DNA from 4 places in the Streptomyces sp. NPDC016469 genome. Region 1 is predicted to be linked to each of the others. Evidence: riboswitches for the same ligand, from Rfam matches in the RefSeq annotation. Region 1 holds a riboswitch; each other region holds the start of a gene.
What was found. A riboswitch is a leader RNA that binds a small molecule or an ion and turns the genes downstream of it on or off. The one in region 1 is predicted to bind thiamine pyrophosphate.
Positions count from the first base shown of each region.

Region 2: another riboswitch for thiamine pyrophosphate. It lies ahead of thiC (phosphomethylpyrimidine synthase ThiC); the one in region 1 lies ahead of ABZ565_RS21625 (thiamine ABC transporter substrate-binding protein).
Region 3: another riboswitch for thiamine pyrophosphate. It lies ahead of ABZ565_RS05765 (cytosine permease); the one in region 1 lies ahead of ABZ565_RS21625 (thiamine ABC transporter substrate-binding protein).
Region 4: another riboswitch for thiamine pyrophosphate. It lies ahead of thiO (glycine oxidase ThiO); the one in region 1 lies ahead of ABZ565_RS21625 (thiamine ABC transporter substrate-binding protein).

Region 1 covers NZ_JBEYCQ010000018.1:79,850-83,189, forward strand. Annotated here, with positions in the region: gene ABZ565_RS21615 (hypothetical protein) at 1-76, opposite strand, end outside; gene rlmN (23S rRNA (adenine(2503)-C(2))-methyltransferase RlmN) at 195-1,301, shown strand; TPP riboswitch at 1,373-1,489, shown strand; gene ABZ565_RS21625 (thiamine ABC transporter substrate-binding protein) at 1,574-2,677, shown strand; gene ABZ565_RS21630 (iron ABC transporter permease) at 2,764-3,340, shown strand, end outside.
Region 2 covers NZ_JBEYCQ010000016.1:168,803-172,142, forward strand. Annotated here, with positions in the region: gene thiC (phosphomethylpyrimidine synthase ThiC) at 1-1,650, opposite strand, end outside; TPP riboswitch at 1,643-1,776, opposite strand; gene ABZ565_RS20205 (YibE/F family protein) at 1,847-3,169, shown strand; gene ABZ565_RS20210 (SsgA family sporulation/cell division regulator) at 3,249-3,340, opposite strand, start outside.
Region 3 covers NZ_JBEYCQ010000004.1:112,941-116,280, reverse strand. Annotated here, with positions in the region: gene ABZ565_RS05775 (FBP domain-containing protein) at 1-494, shown strand, start outside; gene ABZ565_RS05770 (hypothetical protein) at 549-788, opposite strand; TPP riboswitch at 1,121-1,215, shown strand; gene ABZ565_RS05765 (cytosine permease) at 1,206-2,588, shown strand; gene ABZ565_RS05760 (helix-turn-helix domain-containing protein) at 2,831-3,340, opposite strand, start outside.
Region 4 covers NZ_JBEYCQ010000030.1:50,058-53,397, reverse strand. Annotated here, with positions in the region: gene ABZ565_RS28360 (Rv2175c family DNA-binding protein) at 1-64, opposite strand, end outside; gene ABZ565_RS28355 (FAD-dependent oxidoreductase) at 130-1,368, opposite strand; TPP riboswitch at 1,466-1,577, shown strand; gene thiO (glycine oxidase ThiO) at 1,575-2,750, shown strand; gene thiS (sulfur carrier protein ThiS) at 2,747-2,965, shown strand; gene ABZ565_RS28340 (thiazole synthase) at 2,968-3,340, shown strand, end outside.

The DNA of each region.
Region 1 (3,340 bases):
GGCCCACACCGAGCCCGAAGACCACCAGGCCCTGCCCGATCAGGCTGTCGTTGAACCAGTGTTTGACGGTGTGCACGGCACCTACCTCCTGCGGCGGCTGCGGAACTCCCTGTGTTGTCCCGGTTACCCCGTGAGCCGCCCCTCACCGCGACCGCACCGGGGTACCTCCGCGCGTCTGCGACACTGGAAGAACCATGCCTAAGCCCGGAGAACTCACTTTCGTCGCGCCCCGCGGAGCCAAGAAGCCGCCGCGGCACCTCGCCGACCTCACGCCCGCCGAGCGCAGGGAGGCCGTCGCCGCGATCGGCGAGAAGCCGTTCCGCGCCCAGCAGCTCTCGCAGCACTACTTCGCGCGGTACGCGCACGACCCGGCCGAGTGGACCAACATCCCGGCCGGATCGCGGGACAAGCTCGCCGAGGCGATGTTCCCCGACCTGATGACCGTCGTCCGGCACATCAGCTGCGACGACGACACCACCCGTAAGACCCTGTGGAAGCTGCACGACGGGACGCTGGTCGAGTCCGTGCTGATGCGCTACCCGGAGCGGGTCACGATGTGCATCTCCTCGCAGGCCGGCTGCGGGATGAACTGCCCGTTCTGCGCGACCGGGCAGGCCGGTCTCGACCGCAACCTCTCCACCGCGGAGATCGTCCATCAGATCGTGGACGGCATGCGCGCGCTGCGTGACGGCGAGGTCCCCGGCGGCCCCGCCCGGCTCTCCAACATCGTGTTCATGGGCATGGGCGAGCCGCTGGCCAACTACAACCGCGTCGTCGGCGCGATCCGCCGGCTGACCGACCCCGAGCCCGACGGCCTCGGCCTCTCGCAGCGCGGGATCACCGTGTCGACCGTCGGCCTGGTGCCCGCGATGCTGCGGTTCGCCGACGAGGGCTTCAAGTGCCGCCTCGCCGTCTCGCTGCACGCCCCGGACGACGAACTGCGCGACACCCTCGTGCCGGTGAACACCCGGTGGAAGGTGCGCGAGGTGCTGGACGCCGCGTGGGAGTACGCGGAGAAGTCCGGCCGCCGCATCTCCATCGAGTACGCCCTGATCCGCGACATCAACGACCAGGCGTGGCGCGGCGACCTGCTCGGCCGCCTCCTCAAGGGCAAGCGGGTCCACGTCAACCTCATCCCGCTGAACCCGACGCCCGGCTCCCAGTGGACCGCCTCGCGGCCCGAGGACGAGCGGGCGTTCGTGGAGGCCATCGCGAGCCACGGCGTGCCGGTCACCGTCCGCGACACCCGCGGCCAGGAGATCGACGGCGCCTGCGGGCAGCTGGCGGCCTCCGAGCGCTGAGGGCGGGCGGTCGTCGGTGCCCGGGGCCCCGGCCGAAAACGGCCGTGTAGCCTGGGGCCGAAATCAACTGCATATTCCGACAGGGGAGCGCCACAGCGCTGAGAGTGCGGCACCAAGGACAGGTTGGCCGCAGACCCTCTGAACCTCGCCCGGGTCATTCCGGGTAGGAAGTTCGGACCATACTCAAGCTGTTGCGCCCTGCCCGCTTCCGGTTCCGGCCGGTGTGCGGGCAGGGCCGCGTCTCTTCCTGGTCACTCCAGGAGGAATCACACATGAGCACCACCCAGAAGGCCGCGGTGGCGGCCGTCGCCGCCGCGCTCGGCGTCACCGCGCTGGCCGGCTGCGGGAGTTCCGACGACTCGGCGTCCGGTTCCGGCTCCACCAAGGGCGCCGGTTCCAAGACCGTCACCCTCGTCAGCCACGACTCCTTCAACGCCTCCAAGGACGTGCTGAAGGAGTTCACCCGCGAGACCGGCTACACCGTCAAGGTCCTCAAGAGCGGGGACGCGGGCGCCGCCCTCAACCAGGAGATCCTGACCAAGGGCTCCCCGCGGGGCGACGTGTTCTTCGGAGTCGACAACACCCTGCTCTCGCGCGCCCTGGACAACGGCCTGTTCACGCCGTACGAGGCCAAGGGCCTGGACCGGGTCCCGGCCGATGTCCAGCTGGACGCGGACAAGCACCGGGTCACCCCGGTCGACACCGGTGACATCTGCGTCAACTACGACAAGAAGTACTTCGCCGACAAGAAGCTCGCGCCGCCGAAGACCTTCGCCGACCTGGCGAAGCCCGCGTACAAGGACCTGCTCGTCACCGAGAACGCCGCGACCTCCTCGCCCGGCCTCGGCTTCCTCCTCGGCACCGTCGCCACCTTCGGCGAGGACGGCTACCAGGACTACTGGAAGAAGCTGAAGGACAACGGCGTCAAGGTCGTGGACGGCTGGGAGCAGGCGTACAACGAGGAGTTCTCCGGTTCGGCCGGCGGCAAGAAGGCCAAGGCCGACCGGCCGCTCGTCGTCAGCTACGCCTCCAGTCCGCCCGTCGAGGTGCTGTACGCGGACCCGCGGCCGAAGACCGCGCCCACCGGGGTCGCCACCGGAACGTGCTTCCGCCAGATCGAATTCGCCGGTCTGCTGGACGGCGCGAAGAACGAGGCGGGCGGCAAGGCCCTGCTGGACTTCCTGATCGGGAAGAGGTTCCAGGAGGACATGCCGCTCACCATGTTCGTCAGCCCGGTCGCGAAGGACGCGAAGGTGCCCGAGCTCTTCACGAAGTTCGGTGCCACCGCCGACAAGCCGGCGACCGTCGCCCCGGACACCATCGCCAAGAACCGTGAGCAGTGGGTCCAGTCATGGTCCTCGCTCGTAGTGAAGTAGCGAAGACTCCCGTACGCGGTCCGGGCGCGCGCGGGAGGTCCGCACGCGCCCGGGCCCGTCGCGCGGCCGCGGTGCGGCTCGGCCTCATGGCCGTGCCCGTCGCGTTCTTCGCCGTGTTCTTCGCCTATCCGGTCGCCGCCATCGTGGGCCGGGGGCTCAAGGCGGACGGCGTCTGGCAGTTCGGCCGGATCGGCGAGGTGCTGGCCCGGCCGGAGATCCGGGACGTCCTCTGGTTCACGCTGTGGCAGGCGCTCGCCTCGACCGCGCTGACCCTGCTGATCGCGCTGCCCGGCGCGTATGTCTTCGCCCGGTTCGACTTCCCCGGCAAGCAGGTGCTGCGGGCCGTGGTCACGGTCCCGTTCGTGCTGCCGACCGTCGTCGTGGGCACCGCCTTCCTCGCGCTGCTCGGGCGGGGCGGGCTGCTGGACGAGCTGTGGGGCGTACGGCTGGACACCACCGTGTGGGCGATCCTGCTGGCCCATGTGTTCTTCAACTACGCGGTCGTCGTCCGCACCGTCGGCGGGCTCTGGGCGCAGCTCGACCCGCGCCAGGAGGAGGCCGCCCGGGTGCTCGGCGCGAGCAGGTTCACCGCCTGGCGGCGCGTCACGCTGCCCGCGCTGGCCCCGGCCGTGGCGGCCGCCGCCCTGATGGTCTTCCTCTTCA
Region 2 (3,340 bases), on a different contig from region 1:
CATCGAACAGAACTTCGGACCGCACATCGAGCAGAAGTGCGCCGTCTTCGCGGGCTCGGCCGGCAGGGTCTCGTCGTGGAACTCCCGCGCCGTGTCCGGGTCGAGCGCCAGGTTGAACTGGTCCTCCCAGCGGAATTCGAACCGAGCATCGGAGAGCGCGTCGTCCCACTCCTGCGCGCCCGGATGCCCCTTGGCCAGATCGGCGGCATGGGCCGCGATCTTGTACGTGATGACCCCGGTCTTCACATCGTCCCGGTTCGGCAGCCCCAGGTGCTCCTTGGGCGTCACGTAGCAGAGCATCGCCGTGCCCCACCAGGCGATCATCGCGGCTCCGATGCCCGAGGTGATGTGGTCGTACGCCGGCGCGATGTCGGTGGTCAGCGGGCCGAGCGTGTAGAACGGCGCCTCCTCGCAGATCTCCTGCTGAAGGTCGATGTTCTCCTTGATCTTGTGCATCGGGACATGTCCCGGCCCCTCGATCATGGTCTGCACGCCGAACCGCTTGGCGACCGTGTTCAGTTCGCCCAATGTGCGCAGTTCGGCGAACTGGGCCTCGTCGTTGGCGTCCGCGATCGACCCTGGGCGCAGCCCGTCGCCCAGTGAGTACGTCACGTCGTACGCGGCGAGGATCTCGCAGAGCTCCTCGAAGTGCTCGTACAGGAACGACTCCTTGTGGTGCGCCAGGCACCACGCCGCCATGATCGAGCCGCCCCGGGAGACGATTCCGGTCTTGCGCCGGGCGGTCAGCGGCACGTACGGCAGGCGTACGCCGGCGTGCACCGTCATGTAGTCCACGCCCTGCTCGGCCTGCTCGATGACGGTGTCCTTGTAGATCTCCCAGGTCAGTTCCTCGGCCCGCCCGTCGACCTTCTCAAGGGCCTGGTAGAGAGGGACGGTTCCGATCGGTACGGGTGAATTGCGAAGAACCCACTCACGGGTGGTGTGGATGTTGCGGCCGGTGGAAAGGTCCATGACCGTGTCCGCGCCCCACCGGGTCGCCCACGTCATCTTGTCCACCTCCTCCTCGATGGAGGACGTCACCGCGGAGTTGCCGATGTTGGCATTGACCTTCACCAGGAACCGCTTGCCGATGATCATCGGCTCGGTCTCCGGGTGGTTGACGTTGGCGGGCAGCACCGCGCGGCCGGCCGCGATCTCCTCGCGCACCACCTCCGCCGCCACGTTCTCGCGGACGGCGACGTACTCCATCTCCGGGGTGATCTCTCCCCTGCGGGCGTACGCGAGCTGGGTGACGGGCCGGCCGTCCCGGCTCCGCCGCGGGCGGCGCGGCCGACCGGGGAACACCGCGTCCAGATTGCGCAGCCCGCCCCTCGGCGAGGTGTGCCTGAGCCCGTCGTCCTCGGGGCGGGCGGGGCGGCCCGCGTACTCCTCGGTATCGCTGCGGGCGATGATCCAGTTCTCCCGGAGCGGTGCGAGACCGCGCCGGACGTCCGTCTCGGCCGCGGGGTCGGTGTAGGGCCCGGACGTGTCGTACAGCGTCACGTCCTTGCCGTTGGTCAGGTGCACCTGGCGGACCGGCACCCGGAGGTCGGGGCGCGGCCCCTGGACGTATCCCTTGTGCCAGCCGATGGACTTCCCGGCCTCGTCGCTCTGATCGAAGGCAGGCGTGCGTGTGTCCGATGTGGTCATGAGACCTACTCCCTACGCCGGCATTACCCGGTAACAGGTTCGGCGGTCGGCGCAGCGTCTCCCGTACGGTCGTACGGCGGTCAGCGCCCTCTCAGCCCGGTGCTCCGAGCTCCCGCGTGTGCAAAGGTGCCACCACGCTAGCCCCCGGACGGGCGACCTGAACAGAGGGCCCCTTCCTTCTTGCGATGATCGGCCGGTGACGCCCCCTCATCACGACCCAGAACCGCAGGGCCATCAGCACACGCACAGCCATGGCCCGGCCGCACCCGTCTCCGCCCATCTGCGCAAGGTGATCGCCGCCGTACTGATCCCCTTCGCGACCGCCGTACTCGTCGGTCTCGTGGCGCTCTGGCCGGGTGGTGCGCCGGCGCACGAACGGACCGGTGTCGGCTTCGACCGGCAGACCCAGCAGGGAAAGGTGGTGAGCGTCGTCGAGGTCGACTGCAAGGATGTGAACGCCGCCCAGCTTCCCGTCAGCGGCGAGACCCAACCCCCCGAGGGGCGGCCGGCGTCCGGCGCCGTCTGCGAGAAGGCCACCGTCGAGGTCACCAGCGGCCCCGACACGGGGCGCCGGTTCGTCGAGGTCGTGCAGCCGGACGCACCGAGGCAACTGCGGGAGGGCCAGGGGGTGGTGGTGGCGTACGCCCCCGACGCGCCCCATGACCTCCAGTACTCCGTGACGGACGTGAACCGGAAGTTCCCCTTGTATCTGCTGGCCGGGATCTTCGCCCTCGCGGTGGTCCTCGTGGGCAGAATGCGCGGGGTCATGGCCCTGGTGGCGCTCGCCCTGTCATTCGCCGTACTGACCCTGTTCATCCTTCCGGCCATACTGCAGGGCTCGAATCCGCTGCTGGTGGCGGTCGTCGGGGCCGGAGCGATCATGCTGATCGCGCTCTACATCTGCCACGGGCCGACCGCCCGGACCTCCGTCGCCGTCATCGGCACCCTGATCTCACTGCTCCTGATCGGGCTGCTCGGCTCGCTCTTCATCGGCTGGGCGAGCCTGAGCGGGAACACCGACGACAACACCGGCCTCATCCACGGCCTGTATCCGCACATCGACATGAGCGGACTGCTGCTGGCCGGCGTCATCATCGGCTCCCTGGGAGTGCTCGACGACGTCACGGTCACCCAGACCTCGGCGGTGTGGGAGCTGCGCCGGGCGAACCCCACCATGAGTGCGAAGCAGCTCTACCGGGCAGGGATCAGAATCGGCCGCGATCACATCGCCTCCGTGGTCAATACCCTGGTACTCGCCTATGCGGGCGCCGCGCTGCCTCTCCTGCTGCTCTTCACGGTCGCGCAGAGCAGTGTGGGGACGGTCGCCAACAGCGAGCTGGTGGCGGAGGAGATCGTGCGCACCCTCGTCGGCTCGATCGGACTGGTCGCCTCGGTGCCGGTGACGACAGCGCTCGCGGCGCTGGTCGTCTCCGCGGACCGCACGGGGGTCGGCGCGGAAGCCGGGGCTTCGGCACCCGTGCGGAGCGGCCGGGGCCGACGACGGCGGGCGCGGTCGTGACCGGAGCACACAGCGTGATTCACCCGATCGGCAGGTGTCGTGTTCGAGTGGCAAGGCGCCCTCCGGGCCGCGGACCGCTTCAGCCCGCGTTCTGCTCTTCGGCCAGAATGCGCCCCAGCGCCTCCTCCAAGTTGCCGTCGAAGTCACCCAGCGTGCACTCCTGTCCGAGGG
Region 3 (3,340 bases), on a different contig from region 1:
TGAAGGCCCTGACCGAGCAGGACATCCGCTCATCGTTCGTGAATTGCTCCAAGGGGGAAGCCAAGCGTCTGCCGCTCCCCCGGGATTTCGAGGAGCTGCCGTGGGACGACCTCGACTTCCTCGGCTGGCGCGACCTGTCCGCGCCGGGACGCAGCTACATCGTCACCGAGCACGAGGGAAAGCCCGCCGGGATCTCGCTGCGCTTCCCGTCCCAGCAGCGCGGCTTCCTGCATCGGAGCATGTGCTCGCTCTGCCTGACCACGCACCCGGGCAGCGGGGTGTCCCTGATGACCGCCCGCAAGACCGGTCCCGCCGGGCGCGACGGCAATTCCGTCGGTCTGTACATGTGCACCGACCTGGCCTGCTCGCTGTACGTGCGCGGGAAGAAGGCGGTGGCCTCCGGGGCCCGGTTCAAGGAAAGCCTGACCACGGAGGAGCAGATCGCCCGCACCGTCGACAACCTCCACGCGTTCGTGACGAAGCTCTTCAGCTGAGCCGGACGCCGCGGACGCGCGCCCCGGTGGACGTCCGGGGCGCGCGCCCGTCCGTCACCTCGTGAACAGGTCCGCGCAGTCCGGCGCCGGGTCCTGTCCGCCGCCGACGCCCCCGAGCACGGTGACCTGATTCACCAGCCGGACCGGGTCCGGGCCGACGCCGGTCCGCTCGGCCGTGACCGTGAGCGCCACGGTGTTGACGCCGCGCGGTTCCAGGAAGCCGGACGGGATGACGAACTCCCGCTGCGGGACGACATGGTTGAAGCCGGGCCGTGGTGCGGTACCGGCGCACACCCGGCCGGTCGCTCTTGAGCGAGCCGGTCCGCGTCCACGAGGCCCGGGGCGGCCTGGGCGGCCGGGGCGGCCGGGGCGGCCGGGGCGGCCGACGAGATCCGGCACACCGGCTGCGGCCCCGAGGGCAAGCCGTGCCACCGCGGCGGCCGGGCCTGCCTGGAGGGACTGATCCCCGTACCCGCTCTGCTCGCCGCCCGGGCGGGCCCGGAGCGCGTCGTGGTCCACGGGGAACCGGCCGCGCTCGACGGGCCTGGACCTGGCGGAACTCCCGGACCGGCCCGCGGACCGACCCCCGCGACGACATCGTGCAGGCCGGCGCTATCCTGGCCGCCACACCGGACACGGGGTGCCCCGCGCAGGGGCTGAGATCACACCCGTCGAACCTGAACCAGTTAGCACTGGCGGAGGGATGTCTTCATGTCGTTGCCCCATGCCCAGGACGAGCGCGCCGCTTTCGGCGGGCGCATGCCCACCGCCCCCGGCGATCTGCGCGTCGAGGCGCACGGGATAGCCCCGGTCCCCGAGGACCGCCGCTACGGCCGGGCGGGCCGGCTGTTCACCGTCTGGTTCGCGCCCAACCTGACCATGACCGGCGTCTTCACCGGCACCGTCGGCATCGCGCTCGGCCTGGACTTCGCGACGGCCCTCGCGGCCGTCGTGCTCGGTACCCTCGTCGGCGCCGCGCCGACCGCGTATCTGGGCACCTGGGGCAGCCGCACCGGTTCCGGCCAGCTGCCTCTGGCGCGGCTGGCGTTCGGGCCGGGCGTGGTGCTGCCGGGCGCGCTGCAATGGCTGTCGTCCATCGCCTGGGACGCCCTGATCGGCCTGTTCGGCGGGGACGCGCTGGCGCAGCTGTGCGGCTGGCCGTTCTGGCTGGGGGTCCTGGTCATGATGGCCGCGCAGGGCGCGCTGGGGGTGCTGGGTTACGAGGTCATCCACCGGCTCCAGACCGTCATGACGTTCGCCCTGGCCGCCGCCTTCGCCGTGCTCGCCACCAAGCTCCTGGACGGGGCCGACCCGGTGACGACCTCCGCCGTGCACGGCGCCGACCGGGCCGGGGCGTTCGTCCTGACCTGCACCGTCGCCCTGAGCCTGGCGTTGTCCTGGGCGCCGTACGCGAGCGACTTCAGCCGCTATCTGCCGCGCGAGACGTCCCGGGCGCGCATGTTCTGGTGCACGCTGGGCGGGATCAGCGCGTCCTTCGTGGCGGTCCAGGCCATCGGACTGTGGGGCGCCTCGGTCTTCACGGACCAGACCGCGCGCGGCGTGGACGCGCTGCTCGGCGGGGGTGCGCTCGGGGCGTTCGGGCTGCTCGCGGTGGCGCTGGCCGCGCTGTGCAGCAACGCGATGAACGACTACAGCGGTTCGCTCGCGTTGCAGACGATGGGGGTACGCCTGCCGCGCCCGGCGGCCGCGGCGCTCGCCGCCGCCCTGGGCTTCCCGCTGGTCCTGTGGATGCACGCGGCGGACACGACGGCCCGCTTCCAGAACGTGCTGCTCCTCGTCGGCTACTGGATCCCCGGCTTCGTGGCGATCGTCTCCGTGGACTGGCTGGCCCGCGCCCGGGCCCGGCGGGGCGCACCCGTCGACCTCGCCGCCGAGCACGCCCGGCCGCGCCCCTGGTGGCCGGCGCTCGCCGCGTTCGCCGCGGCCTTCGCGGCGGCGGTGCCGTTCATGAGCACCGGCCTGTACGTGGGCCCGGTGGCCGAGGCGCTGCACGGGGCGGACCTGGCGTACGGGGTGGCCTTCCTCGCGGCGCTCGTGGTGTACGCCCCGCTGCGGATGCGCCGGCCGCGCTGACCCACTCTTCCCACCCTCGCCGACGCCTCAACCTCCGGGTCCGTCAGCGGTATTGACCCCATGAAGCACTTCAACAGTTTCAGTATCTTCGACTCACACGGTACTCCCGCGAAATGGCGCCCCGACGACCGACGACACTGCCACCGCCGCCTTCACCACACGCGCCCCCGCGACCGGCGAGCGCTTCGCCGAGCACCCGGTGGACGGGCCGGTGCGGGTCGGGCCGGGGCGCGCTGCAGCCGTCAGGGCATCCGGGCCGTGCCCGTCGGCGCGCACTGCATCTGCTTCTCCGAGGGGATCTCCCCGCACACGCTCATGGAGTCGAGCGGCGCCTCCTCGGAGACCCCGAGCATCTTGGTGTACGAGTCGTGCTCGAAGCGGATGAGGGCGTCCAGCTCCATTCCCCGGGCGTCCTTGATGATCACCTTGTCACCGACGGCCCCGCCCTCGATCCGGCCCCAGACCGCCTGGCAGGCGGCGCTGTAGCGCAGTTCGATCTGCATGCCGCGCAGGTAGGTGCTCTTGGCGGTCTTCGCGTCCCACTGGCACTCCATGGCCTGGGGATCGTTGCGCCAGCAGGTGTCCGATGTGCACTTGACCCGGATGTCGCCGGCGCCCGGGACGAGGTCCGCGCCCTGTCCGCCCGCCTTCTTGCTCTCGGTGCGGGTCTTCGCGGCGTCCGGGACCTGGTCCGCTCCCGCGAGGTACGGGGAGAGGAGCCCGGTCGCCACCGAGCCCATCAGGGCGCCCGC
Region 4 (3,340 bases), on a different contig from region 1:
CGATGTCGGGCAGGTGGAGCCAGGCAGGGACGAGAGCATCGATCTTTGCGTCAATCTCGGTCACGGGACAAGCCTGCCATCCCGGACTGACAGCCGAAACCCGGACTCGGCCCTTCAGGTCCCGCGCGGTCACGGCAGAACCGCCGACTTGAGCGGTACGGACGGGTCCCCGGCCCGGTCCGCGTCGAGCCGGGGGCCCGCCTCGATGAGCCGGCGCCCCTGGGCCAGGTCGCGCGGGCGGCCGACCGCGAGCACCGCGGCCAGGGCGCCGTCGCGCAGCCAGCACACCGACCAGGCGGGCCCGGCCGGGTCGCCGCGCCACAGCAGGGTGTCCGCGTCCGCGTGGTGGCCGGCGTACTGCACGAACCGGCCGAACTGCTCGGACCAGAAGTAGGGCACCGGGTCGTAGGGCGGGATGTCCGCCGTGTCCTCGGCGGCGGCGATGTGGGCGGCGGCGGTCCTGGGGCCCTGGAGGGCGTTGTCCCAGTGGTGGACGACCAGGCGGGTGCCGTAGCGGGCCGAGGGGAAGGAGGCGCAGTCGCCGACCGCGTACACATCGGGCAGCGAGGTGCGCAGCGCCGCGTCGGCGGTCACCGAGCCCTCGGGCCCGAGCGCGATACCGGAGCCGGCCAGCCAGCCGGTGGCGGGGCGGGCGCCGATGCCGACGACGACCGCGCCGGCCGGGAGGGTGCGCCCGTCGGCGAGGACCACCGTGCCGGGCTCGACGCGGGCGACCCGGGCACCGGTGAGGAGCCGGGCGCCGCTCTCCTCGTACCAGGCGGCCATCGGGGCGGCGACCTCGGCGGGCAGGGCGCCGGCCAGGGGGCGGTCCGCGGCCTCCACGACGGTGACCTCGCAGCCGGCGGCGCGGGCGGCGGTGGCGAACTCGGCCCCGATCCAGCCGGCGCCGACGACCACGACGGGGTGCCCCGCCTCCAGGACGGGCCGCAGCCGGGCCGCGTCGTCGAGGGTGCGCAGCAGATGGACGCCGGGGACCCCGTCGGAGCCGGGCAGGGCGACGGGTTCGGCGCCGGTGGCGAGGACCAGGACGTCGTAGGGGACCGGGCCCTCGGAGGTGTCCAGTTCGTGGTCGCCGGCGCGCACCCCGGTGACCTCGCAGCCCAGGCGCAGGGCGATGTCCAGGTCCTCGAAGTCGATGTCGAAGGCGGACTCCTCGGCCTTGCCGAGCAGCACCGCCTTGGACAGCGGGGGCCGGTCGTAGGGCTGGTGGGGCTCGGCGCCGATCAGCGTGACGGGGCCGGTGAAGCCCTGTTCCCGCAGGGCGACGGCGGTCTGCACACCCGCCATGCCCGCGCCCGCCACGACGACCCGGCGTTCCGTCCGCTCTGCCCGCTGCTGCTCGCTCACCCGCCCACCTTACGTACCTGACGTGCCGTCAGGAAAGGGGCGGCCCCTCCCCCGGCCCTCCCTACCCGGTCCGCCGGGCGGGGTCTAGGCTGGCCACCGTAAGACACGCGGGAGCCCGGGCGCACCGGGCTGAGAGGGAGGCTGGCGGCCTCCGACCGTACGAACCTGATCCGGGTCATGCCGGCGAAGGGAGGGGCTGGACGCCCATGCGCACCCATCCCACCGAAGGGTCCGACGTCCTCGTCATCGGGGGCGGCATCATCGGCCTGGTGACCGCCTGGCGGGCCGCACAGCGCGGCCTGTCCACCGCGCTCGCCGACCCCGAGCCGGGCGGCGGAGCGGCCCGGGTGGCGGCCGGAATGCTGGCCGCCGTCACCGAACTGCACTACGGCGAGGAGACGCTGCTCGGGCTCAACCTCGCCTCCGCCCGGCGCTATCCGTCGTTCACGGCCGAGCTGGAGGAGGCGAGCGGGCAGGACATCGGCTTCCGCGCCTGCGGCACCCTGGCCGTCGCGCTCGACGCCGACGACCGCGCCCATCTGCGCGAACTCCACGAGCTGCAACGCCGCTCGGGCCTGGAGTCCGAGTGGCTGACCGGGCGCGAGTGCCGCCGCCTGGAACCGATGCTCGCCCCGGGCGTGCGCGGCGGCCTGCGGGTGGACGGCGACCACCAGGTCGACCCGCGCCGCCTCGCCGCCGCGCTGCTGACCGCCTGCGAACGGGCCGGGGTGGTCTTCCACCGCCACCGCGCCGACCGCCTGTCCGTGGTCGCGGACCGGGCCGCGGGAGCCGTGCTCGACGAGGGTACGGAGGTGGCCGCCGGGCAGGTCGTGCTCGCCGGGGGCAGCCTCAGCGGGCGGCTCGCCGGGGTCCCCGCCCACGTCCTGCCGCCGGTGCGCCCGGTCAAGGGCCAGGTGCTGCGCCTCACCGTGCCCCCGGCGTACGCCCCCTTCCTCTCGCGCACGGTGCGCGCGGTGGTCCGGGGCAGCCATGTCTACCTCGTACCGCGCGAGAACGGTGAGCTGGTGGTCGGCGCCACCACCGAGGAGATGGGCTGGGACACCACCGTCACGGCGGGCGGGGTCTACGAGCTGCTGCGCGACGCCCACGAGCTGGTGCCCGGCATCACCGAGCTGCCGCTCACCGAGACCCGCGCCGGCCTTCGCCCCGCTTCCCCCGACAACGCCCCGCTGCTCGGCCGCACCGCGCTGCCCGGCCTCCACCTCGCCACCGGCCACCACCGCAACGGCGTGCTGCTCACCCCCGTCACCGGGGACGCCATGGCGTCGCTGCTGGCCGAGGGCGAGCTGCCCGAGGCGGCCCGCCCCTTCTCCCCCGGCCGGTTCGCCCCGGCCCCCGCACCCCAGGAGCAGCCCGCATGACCGAGCCCACCCCGCTCACCGTGTCCGTGAACGGCGCACCGGCCGTCGTCGCCGCGGGCACCACCCTGGACGCCCTCGTCGCGACGCTGACCGACGCCCCGACGGGGGTCGCCGCCGCCCTCAACGAGACCGTGGTGCCGCGCAACCAGTGGCCCGCCGCCGCGCTCACCGACGGCGACCGGGTCGAGGTCCTGACCGCGGTCCAGGGAGGCTGACGATGTCCGACGACCTGTTCACCCTCGGCGGCAGCGACTTCACCTCCCGGCTGATCATGGGCACCGGCGGGGCTCCCAGCCTGGAGGTGCTGGAGCGGTCGCTGCTCGCGTCCGGCACCGAGCTGACCACCGTCGCCATGCGCCGCCTCGACCCGACCGTGCAGGGCTCGGTGCTCTCCGTGCTGCGGAAGCTGTCCATCCGGGTGCTGCCGAACACCGCCGGCTGCTACACCGCCGGGGAGGCCGTGCTCACCGCCCGCTTGGCCCGTGAGGCGCTGGGCACGGACTGGGTCAAGCTGGAGGTGGTGGCCGACGAGCGGACCCTGCTGCCCGACCCGGTCGAGCTGCTGGACGCCGCCGAGATCCTGGTGGACG